Regions from separate parts of the Pantoea sp. S-LA4 genome, predicted to be linked through region 2. Evidence: predicted binding sites of a transcription regulator. Region 2 holds the regulator's gene; the other holds the start of a gene.

Region 1 (5,368 bases), 1.2 Mb from region 2:
TCCAGCTCATCGGTGACGAAGTGCACCGAGGTTCCATGTTCGCTGTCGCCATTCTCCAGCGCCTGACGATGGGTATGCAGGCCCGGATATTTCGGCAGCAGGGAAGGATGAATATTCAGCAGGCGGTCGTGGAAATGGGCGACAAAGGCGCGACTGAGAATACGCATGTAGCCCGCCAGCACCACCAGATCCGGCGAAAACGCCTCGATTTCAGCGATCAGCTGCCGGTCAAAAGCGTCGCGGTCAGCAAAGTCGCTGGCCGCCAGCGCTTTTGCGGGAATACCTGCCTCCTGCGCCCGGGTCAGACCATAGGCGGCGGCGCGATTGCTGATAACGGCAGCAACGCTGCCGTCAATCCGCCCGCTGGCGCAGGCGTCAAGGATGGACTGAAGGTTGCTTCCGTTGCCGGAAATCAGGACAACCAGCTTTTTCATCCGTTGATAACCACACGCTCTTCAGCATCCGAGGCTTTGATCACGCCCAGCTTCCAGGCTTTCTCGCCGGCCGCCTGCATCAGCGCGACCGCTTTATCTGCGTCAGCCGGGCTCAGGGCAATGATCATTCCGACGCCGCAGTTAAAGGTGCGGTACATCTCAAAGCGGCTGACGTTGCCCGCCTGCTGCATCCAGCTGAACACCGCTGGCCACTGCCAGCTCGTCTCGTCAATCACCGCCTGGGTGTTGTCGGGCAGCACGCGTGGAATGTTTTCCCAGAAGCCGCCGCCGGTCAGGTGCGCAATGGCATGCACATCGACCTGCTCAATCAGGCTGAGAATATTTTTCACATAGATTCGGGTCGGTTCCAGCAGATGATCGGCCAGCGGTTTGCCTTCCAGCTGTTCAGTCAGCGGATCGGTATTGCTGACCTCCAGAATCTTGCGCACCAGCGAGTAGCCGTTGGAGTGCGGACCGCTTGAGCCCAGCGCGATCAGCACGTCACCATCCTGCACTTTACTGCCGTCGATGATTTCAGACTTTTCAACCACGCCGACACAGAAACCGGCCACGTCGTAATCTTCACCGTGGTACATGCCCGGCATTTCAGCGGTTTCGCCGCCAACCAGCGCACAACCTGACTGCAGGCAGCCTTCGGCGATGCCGGTGATGACCGCGGAGGCGGTATCAACATCCAGTTTGCCGGTGGCGTAGTAGTCGAGGAAGAACAGCGGCTCGGCACCCTGAACCACCAGATCGTTGACGCACATGGCGACCAGATCGATGCCAATCGCATCGTGGCGCTTGAGGTCCATCGCCAGACGCAGCTTGGTGCCGACGCCATCGGTGCCGGAGACCAGCACCGGTTCACGGTATTTTTGCGGCAGCGCGCAAAGCGCACCGAAGCCGCCCAGTCCACCCATCACTTCCGGGCGACGCGTCTTTTTCACTACGCCTTTAATACGGTCAACCAGGGCGTTACCAGCATCAATATCAACACCGGCGTCTTTGTAGCTGAGAGAGGTCTTGTCGGTCACTGCGAGGTCCCCACGCGAGTTGCGGTTGGTGGTTTAAATAAAGCGCGGCAATTCTACCAGCGCAGGCAAACGTTTGCGAGTCCGGGATTGCGCACCGGGTGATTTTCATCAATCCTTATTTTGTCCCGGTAAAAGCTGCCGCTTTGCGCAAGGATAAGTGGCGCAGAGGCGAAAAGGCGGTATAATCCCGCGATTTTTTTTTAGCTCAACTCACTCCGGGAGAACACCAATGAAGATCGTGGAAGTCAGACACCCGCTGGTCAAACATAAACTGGGCTTGATGCGTGAGCATGATATCAGTACCAAGCGTTTCCGCGAGCTGGCATCAGAAGTGGGCAGCCTGCTGACCTACGAAGCCACCGCCGACCTGGAAACCGAAAAAGTGACCATTGAGGGCTGGAATGGCCCGGTGCAGATCGATCAAATCAAAGGTAAAAAAATTACGGTGGTCCCGATTCTGCGTGCCGGTCTCGGCATGATGGAAGGCGTGCTGGAACATGTTCCCAGCGCCCGCATCAGCGTGGTGGGCGTTTACCGCGATGAAGAAACCCTGGAGCCGGTCCCTTATTTCCAGAAGCTGGTCTCTAATATTGAAGAGCGTCTGGCGCTGGTGGTCGATCCGATGCTGGCGACCGGTGGCTCGATGATCGCCACTATCGATCTGCTGAAAAAAGCCGGTTGCAGCAGCATTAAAGTGCTGGTGCTGGTGGCGGCGCCAGAAGGGATTGCGGCGCTGGAAAAAGCGCATCCTGACGTCGAGCTCTATACCGCGTCAGTCGATCAGGGACTGAACGAAAAAGGTTACATCATTCCCGGGCTGGGTGACGCCGGGGATAAGATTTTCGGTACCAAATAAATCGCATAGCCGGCCGGAGAGTCGGCTTTTTTTTGGCAAAAAAGCATCATCCCCAATCCGATAGCCTCTGCCGCTGGCGACAGGTTCACGCCTTGTGCGTGGATGTGCCTCGTCGCGGCTGCAGCGAGGAAGGGGATGCATAACATAAGGGGATAAATGATGACTCGTCGCGCCATTGGCGTCAGTGAACGACCGCCGTTACTGCAAACCATTCCACTCAGCCTGCAACACCTGTTCGCCATGTTTGGCGCCACGGTGCTGGTGCCGATTCTGTTTCATATCAACCCGGCTACCGTGCTGTTATTCAACGGCGTCGGCACGCTGATCTATCTGTTTATCTGTAAGGGCAAAATCCCCGCCTATCTCGGTTCAAGCTTTGCTTTTATCTCGCCGGTGTTGCTGCTGTTGCCGCTGGGCTATGAGGTGGCGCTGGGCGGATTTATTCTGTGCGGCGTGCTGTTCTGTATCGTGGCGCTGATTGTGAAGCGGGCCGGTACCGGCTGGCTGGATGTGATGTTCCCGCCGGCGGCGATGGGCGCGATTGTTGCGGTGATCGGTCTGGAACTGGCGGGCGTCGCGGCCAACATGGCAGGCCTGCTGCCGGCTGAGGGCAGCGCGCCCGACAGCACCACGGTGATCATCTCGCTGGTCACGCTGGCGGTGACGGTGTTCGGATCGGTGCTGTTTCGTGGCTTCCTGGCGATTATCCCGATTCTGATCGGGGTGCTGGTCGGCTATGTGCTCTCCTGGTTTATGGGCATCGTTGACTGGCGTGGAGTCGAGAACGCGCCGTGGTTCGCGCTGCCGACCTTCTATACGCCGCGCTTTGAGTGGGTAGCGATGCTCACCATTCTGCCGGCGGCGCTGGTGGTGATTGCCGAACACATCGGGCATCTGGTGGTGACGGCCAATATTGTGAAGAAAGATCTGATCCGCGATCCCGGCCTGCATCGTTCGATGTTCGCCAACGGCTTATCGACGGTGATCTCCGGCTTCTTTGGCTCAACCCCTAATACCACCTACGGTGAGAATATCGGCGTGATGGCGATTACCCGCGTCTACAGTACCTGGGTGATTGGCGGCGCGGCGATCCTCGCCATTCTGCTGTCGTGCGTCGGTAAACTGGCAGCGGCGATTCAGGCGATCCCGGTGCCGGTGATGGGCGGTGTCTCGCTGCTGCTCTATGGGGTGATTGGCGCGTCCGGTATCCGGGTACTGATCGAATCCAAAGTGGATTACAACAAAGCGCAGAACCTGATCCTGACTTCGGTGATCCTGATCATCGGCGTCAGCGGCGCGAAGGTACATATCGGTGCGGCGGAGCTGAAAGGCATGGCGCTGGCCACGCTGGTTGGCGTAGGACTGGCGCTGATCTTCCGCGTGATTTCACTGCTGCGCCCGGAAGAAGTAGTGCTGGAAGCGGAAGATCGTCAGGATTCCTGATCGTCGGCACGCGCATCAGATCGGGGCAGGGACGCTCCATTCATCTCTTTCTGAAAACTGTGGTAGACTTCCCCGGTTTTTTGCTTGTTCTCTTGCTGAGGTGCTTCTGAACACGCCGGCACAATTGTCATTGCCACTCTATTTGCCTGACGACGAAACCTTCGCCAGCTTCTGGCCGGGGGAAAACCCGTCGCTGATTGCCGCGCTGAAAGGTGCTCTCAACCAACAACATGGCAGCTATCTCTACTTCTGGTCGCGTGAAGGCGGTGGCCGGAGCCATTTGCTGCATGCGGCGTGCGCTGAAATGTCTGCACGCGGTGCGGCGGTCGGCTATGTGCCGCTGGATAAGCGTACCTGGTTCGTGCCGGAAGTGCTGGAAGGGATGGAGCAACTGTCACTGGTCTGCATCGATAATATCGAGTGCATCGCCGGCGAGCCGGAGTGGGAGATGGCGATCTTCGATCTCTACAACCGCATTCTGGAAACCGGCAATACCCGCCTGTTTATTACCGGCGATCGTCCGCCGCGTCAGCTTAATCTGCAGTTGCCCGATCTGGCTTCGCGTCTCGACTGGGGGCAGATTTATCGCCTGCAGCCGCTTTCCGACGAAGATAAACTGCAGGCGCTGCAGTTGCGCGCCGGATTACGCGGTTTTGAGCTGCCGGAAGATGTCGGCCGCTTCCTGCTGAAACGGCTCGATCGCGAAATGCGCACGCTGTTTGATACGCTGGATCGGCTCGATCGTGCTTCGATCAGCGCCCAGCGCAAACTCACCATTCCTTTTGTCAAAGAGACGCTCGGCCTTTAGAGAATGTCGAGCACCGCTTCCGGCGGGCGGCCAATGCGCGCCCGATCGCCATTAATCACGATGGGTCGTTCAATTAAAATGGGATGGCTGACCAGCGCGGCGATCAGCGCCGTCTCGCTTTGGCTCTGATCCGCCAGCCCTAACGTCTGATAAAGCGGCTCTTTGGTTCGCATCAGCTGGCGTGCGCTCTGCATCCCCAGCTTCTGCAGCAGAATGTGCAGCGTGTCGCTCGCCGGTGGCGTCTGCAGATAGAGCACCACCTCCGGCTCAATGCCGCGCTCCTGTAACAGCGCCAGCGTTTCGCGGCTCTTGCTGCAGCGCGGATTGTGATAAATCGTCACCATCTCCGGCGATCTCCTGTGATCTCTGGTCATTTAACCTTTCTGATACTGCTTAAAGCGCTGTTGCAACTGACGCAGCTGATCAATACGGGCATCGTATCGCGCCTGCTTCAGGCTGCCGAGCGGCACCTGGGCACTGGCGCTGCTGAGCGTGGTGATCGCCTGATCCAGCCGGCCATTCAGCGCCAGGCTTTCAGCGCGTGCCGACAGCTCTTCATCGTTCAGACCCTGCTGCGCTGAAGCCTGTGCCAGTAAATCCCAGCCGTTAGGATCATCTTTATTGCTCCAGGTATAGCGGTTCAGAATGCGGCTGGCATTGGCGGGCTGTTTCGCCTCGACGTAGGCGTTGGCCAGGTTGAGCTGCACCACCGGACTGTTCTTCGCGCCGGTGGCCGCGGTCAGCATAGCGATAGCCTGCTGCGGCTGATTCAGCCCGATATCAATATCGG
Region 2 (5,368 bases):
AGAAAGCGCGCGAAACGGCGATGACCAAGCTGATGGGCCAGTTGGGCAAACCTTATCAATGGGGTGGCACCTCACCGCATACCGGTTTTGATTGCAGCGGCCTGGTCTGGTACGCCTATAAAGATTTGGTCAAGTTCAAGATCCCGCGCACCGCCAATGAGATGTTCCATCTGCGCGACGCCGCGCCGGTTAAACGTGAGTCACTGGAGAAAGGCGATTTAGTCTTTTTCCGCATCAATGGCCGCGGCACCGCCGATCACGTTGGGGTTTATCTCGGCAACGGCAAATTCATTCAGTCACCGCGTACCGGCAAAGATATTCAGATCAGTGCGCTGGGTGAAGACTACTGGCAGCGCCACTATATTGGTGCGCGTCGGGTCATGACGCCAAAGACCATTCGCTAACGCAGCCGTTGAGCGATCGCCAGACAGCAAAAAGCCGGGCCATGCCCGGCTTTTTCGATCAGTGCAGAATCGCGGTGAAGCTAAAAGCGACAATCATCAGCAGGCAGCCGACGGTAGTCATCAGCGCCAGTTTCAAATCGGTACTCATTTAACTCTCCTTAGTCACAATTTTTGTGGGGTTAAGCCATTTTCCCACAGGACCGGGTAAAAATCTCGTTTTATCCGCCCAGCCTTGTTAGAATCCTGCCTTTGTTGCGCAACGCGCGCAGCCCCGGTTCCGTTTGCTCTCTTTTCAGGCGCTCATTACCCGCCAGTCGCCCTGTTTACCGGTCAGAAAACCTGCATAATTGCGCAGAAAACCCTGAGCAGACGCAAACGTTTAACATTATGCTTATCATTGCGTTAGATAAGCCCTGGAGTCCGATTTTAATGGCAACAATTAAAGATGTGGCAAAACGCGCCGGCGTCTCAACGACCACCGTTTCGCACGTCATCAATAAAACGCGTTTTGTCGCTGAAGAGACGCGCAACGCCGTCTGGCAGGCGATTCAGGAACTGCACTATTCGCCCAGCGCCGTGGCGCGCAGCCTGAAGGTGAATCACACCAAAACGCTGGGCCTGCTGGCGACTTCCAGCGAAGCGCCCTACTTTGCTGAAATTATTGAAGCAGTGGAAAACCACTGTTTCGACAAAGGCTATACCCTGATTCTGGGTAATGCGCACAATGATCTGCAGAAGCAGCGCGCCTATCTCAGCATGATGGCGCAAAAGCGCGTCGATGGGCTGCTGGTGATGTGCTCTGAGTATCCGGACGATCTGCTGAAAATGCTGGAAGAGAACCGTAACATCCCGATGGTGGTAATGGACTGGGGCGAATCCCGCGCCGACTTTACCGACACGGTGCTGGACAATGCGTTTCAGGGCGGTTATCTCGCCGGGCGTTATCTGATTGAGCGTGGCCATCGCGAGATTGGCGCCATCCCCGGCCAGATGGAGCGCAACACCGGAGGCGGACGTCACGCCGGCTTCCTGAAGGCGCTGGAAGAAGCGGGTATTCAGCCGCGTGCCGAGTGGATTGTCCAGGGTGACTTTGAACCTGAATCGGGCTATCAGGCAATGCAGCAGATCCTGTCGCAGAAACAGCGCCCGACCGCGGTGTTCTGTGGTGGCGATATCATGGCGATGGGGGCGATTTGCGCCGCCGATGAGATGGGATTGCGCGTGCCGCAGGACATTTCGGTGATCGGCTATGACAATGTGCGCAACGCGCGCTACTTCGCGCCGGCGCTGACCACCGTTCATCAGCCGAAAGCGCAGCTGGGTGAGAAAGCGCTGGAGATGTTGCTGGATCGCATCACCAGCAAACGTGAGATTTCTCAGACCATCGAAGTGCATCCAACCCTGATTGAACGTCGTTCCGTAGCTGATGGTCCGTTCCGCGACTACCGCCGTTAATCTTCGCTTAACCACTCCTGATTAAGCGTTTGCGCATCACCCAGATAGCTGAGTAACCAGCCGGTCGCCGGTGATGCGCGATCTTCCGCCCAGCTGACACAACAGGGACTCTCCGGAAAAGCCACCGGCAGGGTCAGCTCCACCAGCGCGCCGCTGTCCAGCAACGGCCGGGCCAGATGACCAGGCACCATCGCCACGCACAATCCCGCCAGTACGCAATCCAGCCCGGTCTGCCATTCCGGCACCACCAGCCGACGCTGGTTGTCGAGCGTCCACGTCATCCGGCGTGGCAGCGCGCGCGAAGTATCTTCCAGAACCAGCGACGGCCAGCTGCGCAGGGTATCGTCATCTATCTGGCTCACTTCCGTCAGCGGATGGTGGTTCGCGACCACGCAGCGCCAGTTGAGCGTCCCCATATCGCGAAAGGCAAAGCGGCCGCCGACCGGGATCGCCTGAGTCGCGCCGATAGCAACCTCCACCCGGCCATCCGCCAGCGCATCCCAGACGCCGTTGAACACTTCATAACTGATGTGCAACTCCATGTCAGGAAAGTGCCGGTAAAAATCCTTCACTAATTGTCGGGTACGCTGCGGCTTGACGATACAGTCCACCGCAATACTTAACTGCCCGCGCCAGCCGTTGGCCAGCTGCTGACACTGGCGGCGGGTGGCGAGCATTTTTTTGATGACGCTGCGCCCTTCCCGGACAAAATGCTCTCCCGCAGGGGTTAATACCACCTCACGATGCTGACGTTCAAACAGCGGAACCGCCAGCCAGGTCTCCAGCTGGCGCACCGTGTAGCTGATAGCCGACGGCACCCGATGCAGCTCCTGCGCCGCCGCGCTGAAGCTGCCACCGCGCGCCACGGCATCCACCACTTCTAACGCATATTCTGACCACATATTCTGCCTTCAAATTTTTTAACAGCAATCGGCAAATATTAGCGTTTCACAGCGGCAAACGCACCTTTTACACTCTGCCGCGTTCAACCTGCAAAATGAGAATCAGATGTCACCGTCAAAAGGATTTATGCCTTATCTCGCTCTGCTGAGCATGCTGGGCTTTTTAGCCACCGATATGTACCTGCCCGCGTTTGGCGCGATGCAGCAAACTTTCAATACCTCGCCAGGCCTGATCAGTGCCAGCATGAGCCTGTTCCTGGCCGGTTTTGCCTGCGGCCAGCTGTTCTGGGGTCCGCTCTCCGATCGCATCGGGCGTAAGCCGGTGCTGCTGGCTGGACTGGCGCTGTTCGCCGTCGGCTGTGCCGGTATGCTGTGGGTAGAGGATATTTTTCTGATGCTGGCGCTGCGCTTTGTTCAGGCGATTGGCGTCTGTGCGGCCGCTGTCAGCTGGCAGGCGCTGGTGGTCGATCGCTATCCGGCCGCACGTGCTAATAAGGTGTTTGCCACCATCATGCCGCTGGTGGCGCTTTCGCCAGCCCTGGCACCGCTATTAGGCGCGTGGCTGATTGGTCATTTCCACTGGCGTTCGATCTTCCTGGTGCTGACGCTGATTGCGCTGGCCTTGATCCTCACGACGCTGCGCCTGCCGTCGGGCCGCAAAGCAACGGGCAACCAGGGCGCAAATCCGGGCTTTTTTACCCTGCTTAAATCCCGGGTTTACAGTGGTAACGTACTGATTTATTCCGCCTGTTCCGCCAGCTTTTTCGCCTGGCTGACCGGCTCACCCTTTATTCTGGCCGATCTGGGCCTGTCGCCCGCCGATATTGGTCTGAGTTATCTGCCGCAGACGGTTGCCTTCCTGATTGGTGGCTTCGGCTGCCGTGCCCTGCTTAACCGTTTTAAAGGGGCGCAGCTGCTGCCGTGGCTGCTGGCGGTCTACAGTCTGAGCATCCTGGCGCTGTTTGCCGTCGCACTCTCCGGCCACAGTACGCTGCTGAGCCTGCTGCTGCCGTTCTGCGGCATGGCGCTGGCTAACGGTGCTATCTATCCGATTGTGGTCTCCGCCGCACTGATGCCTTTCCCGGATGCGACCGGTAAAGCCGCTGCGCTGCAGAATACGCTACAGCTGGGATTATGCTTTGCCGCCAGCCTGGCCGTCTCCGCCGGATTAACCCAGCCACTGCTGACCACAACCCTGATAATGGCCCTGACCATTCTGCTCGCCCTGCTCGGCTTCGCGCTGCAGCGGGTGACAAACGCACAATCTGATGTTGCCACCCCCACGACCGCCTGCCAGGATAATCACTGAGGCAATGATTTTTAGTTAGCAACCTAACAATAAGTCATTGAATATTGACCCGCGTGAGAATATACTCATTCGGGTCAATAATTCTGCTACAAATCAACAACATAATAACGTAACAAACTGATTGGCAACCGGGTTGCCGGGATGGCGTCTGCGCGCGCGTTACTGTTACCGTGCCTGATGCTTTTGAACCGTTTCAATCCTCTGTATCACGCCAGATCTCTGGTTTACGGAGTCATCCGTGACTTTTCTCAATTCCTGAAGAAATTGACTATTCTTTTTCAGGTTAAGATTGGACAGGTGGTGGAGAAGCTATGAGTTCATCGTATGTAGAAGAAGTGAGCCTCGAAGAAAACCATTGGTATCGCATCGTTCACGAATTGCTGGAAAAAGCGGATATCGAAATTAATGGCTCACGGAGCTGGGATATTCAGGTGAAAAATCCTGACTTCTTTAAACGTGTCCTGCAGGAAGGATCGCTGGGTCTGGGCGAGAGTTATATGGATGGCTGGTGGGAATGCGATCGGCTGGATATATTTTTCCACCACGTACTCAAACATAAACTGGATCAGCAACTCCCTCATCACTTTAAAGATACGCTGCGTATTGCCGCGGCGCGCTTAACTAATCTCCAGTCGAAAAAACGCGCCTGGATTGTCGGTAAAGAGCATTACGATTTAGGAAACGATTTGTTTTCTCTGATGCTTGATCCCTATATGCAGTACTCCTGCGGCTACTGGAAAGAGGCCACGACGCTGGCCGCTGCGCAGGAAGCGAAGCTGGATATGATCTGCCGTAAATTAGGGCTGGAGCCTGGCATGTCGCTGCTGGATATTGGCTGCGGCTGGGGAGGACTGGCCGAATTTGCCGCCCGTCATTATGGCGTGAAAGTTCACGGCGTTACCATTTCCGCCGAACAGCAGAAGCTGGCACAACAGCGTTGTGAAGGTTTAGACGTCACTATTTTATTGCAGGATTATCGCGACCTGAATGAGCAGTTTGACCGTATTGTCTCGGTCGGCATGTTTGAACATGTCGGACCGAAAAATTACGCCACCTATTTCGATGTCGTGGACCGTAATTTAAAGCCAGACGGTATTTTCCTGCTGCATACTATCGGTGCGATTAAAACCGATATGAATGTTGATCCCTGGATCGATAAATATATTTTCCCGAATGGTTGTCTGCCTTCCGTTCGACATATTGCTGACGCCAGCGAGCCCCATTTTATTCTGGAAGACTGGCATAACTTTGGCGCCGATTACGACACGACCCTGATGGCGTGGCATGAGCGCTTTATC

What was found. Region 2 encodes PurR, which represses purine synthesis genes. Its sites were predicted from a motif close to CANGCAAACGTTTGCNTG; they were not measured.
Region 1: a site for PurR is predicted at 1,534-1,551, ahead of purM (phosphoribosylformylglycinamidine cyclo-ligase). Genes of this name have one in related genera too.

What each region holds. Positions count from the first base shown of each region.
Region 1 covers NZ_JBTLRC010000002.1:2,682,059-2,687,426, reverse strand. The annotation lists gene purN (phosphoribosylglycinamide formyltransferase) at 1-434, opposite strand, end outside; gene purM (phosphoribosylformylglycinamidine cyclo-ligase) at 431-1,471, opposite strand; gene upp (uracil phosphoribosyltransferase) at 1,701-2,327, shown strand; gene uraA (uracil permease) at 2,487-3,770, shown strand; gene hda (DnaA inactivator Hda) at 3,877-4,578, shown strand; gene arsC (arsenate reductase (glutaredoxin)) at 4,575-4,922, opposite strand; gene bepA (beta-barrel assembly-enhancing protease) at 4,953-5,368, opposite strand, start outside.
Region 2 covers NZ_JBTLRC010000002.1:1,492,243-1,497,610, reverse strand. The annotation lists gene ACX3P5_RS07850 (C40 family peptidase) at 1-404, shown strand, start outside; gene cydH (cytochrome bd-I oxidase subunit CydH) at 463-552, opposite strand; gene purR (HTH-type transcriptional repressor PurR) at 834-1,859, shown strand; gene punR (DNA-binding transcriptional activator PunR) at 1,856-2,761, opposite strand; gene punC (purine nucleoside transporter PunC) at 2,868-4,070, shown strand; gene cfa (cyclopropane fatty acyl phospholipid synthase) at 4,382-5,368, shown strand, end outside.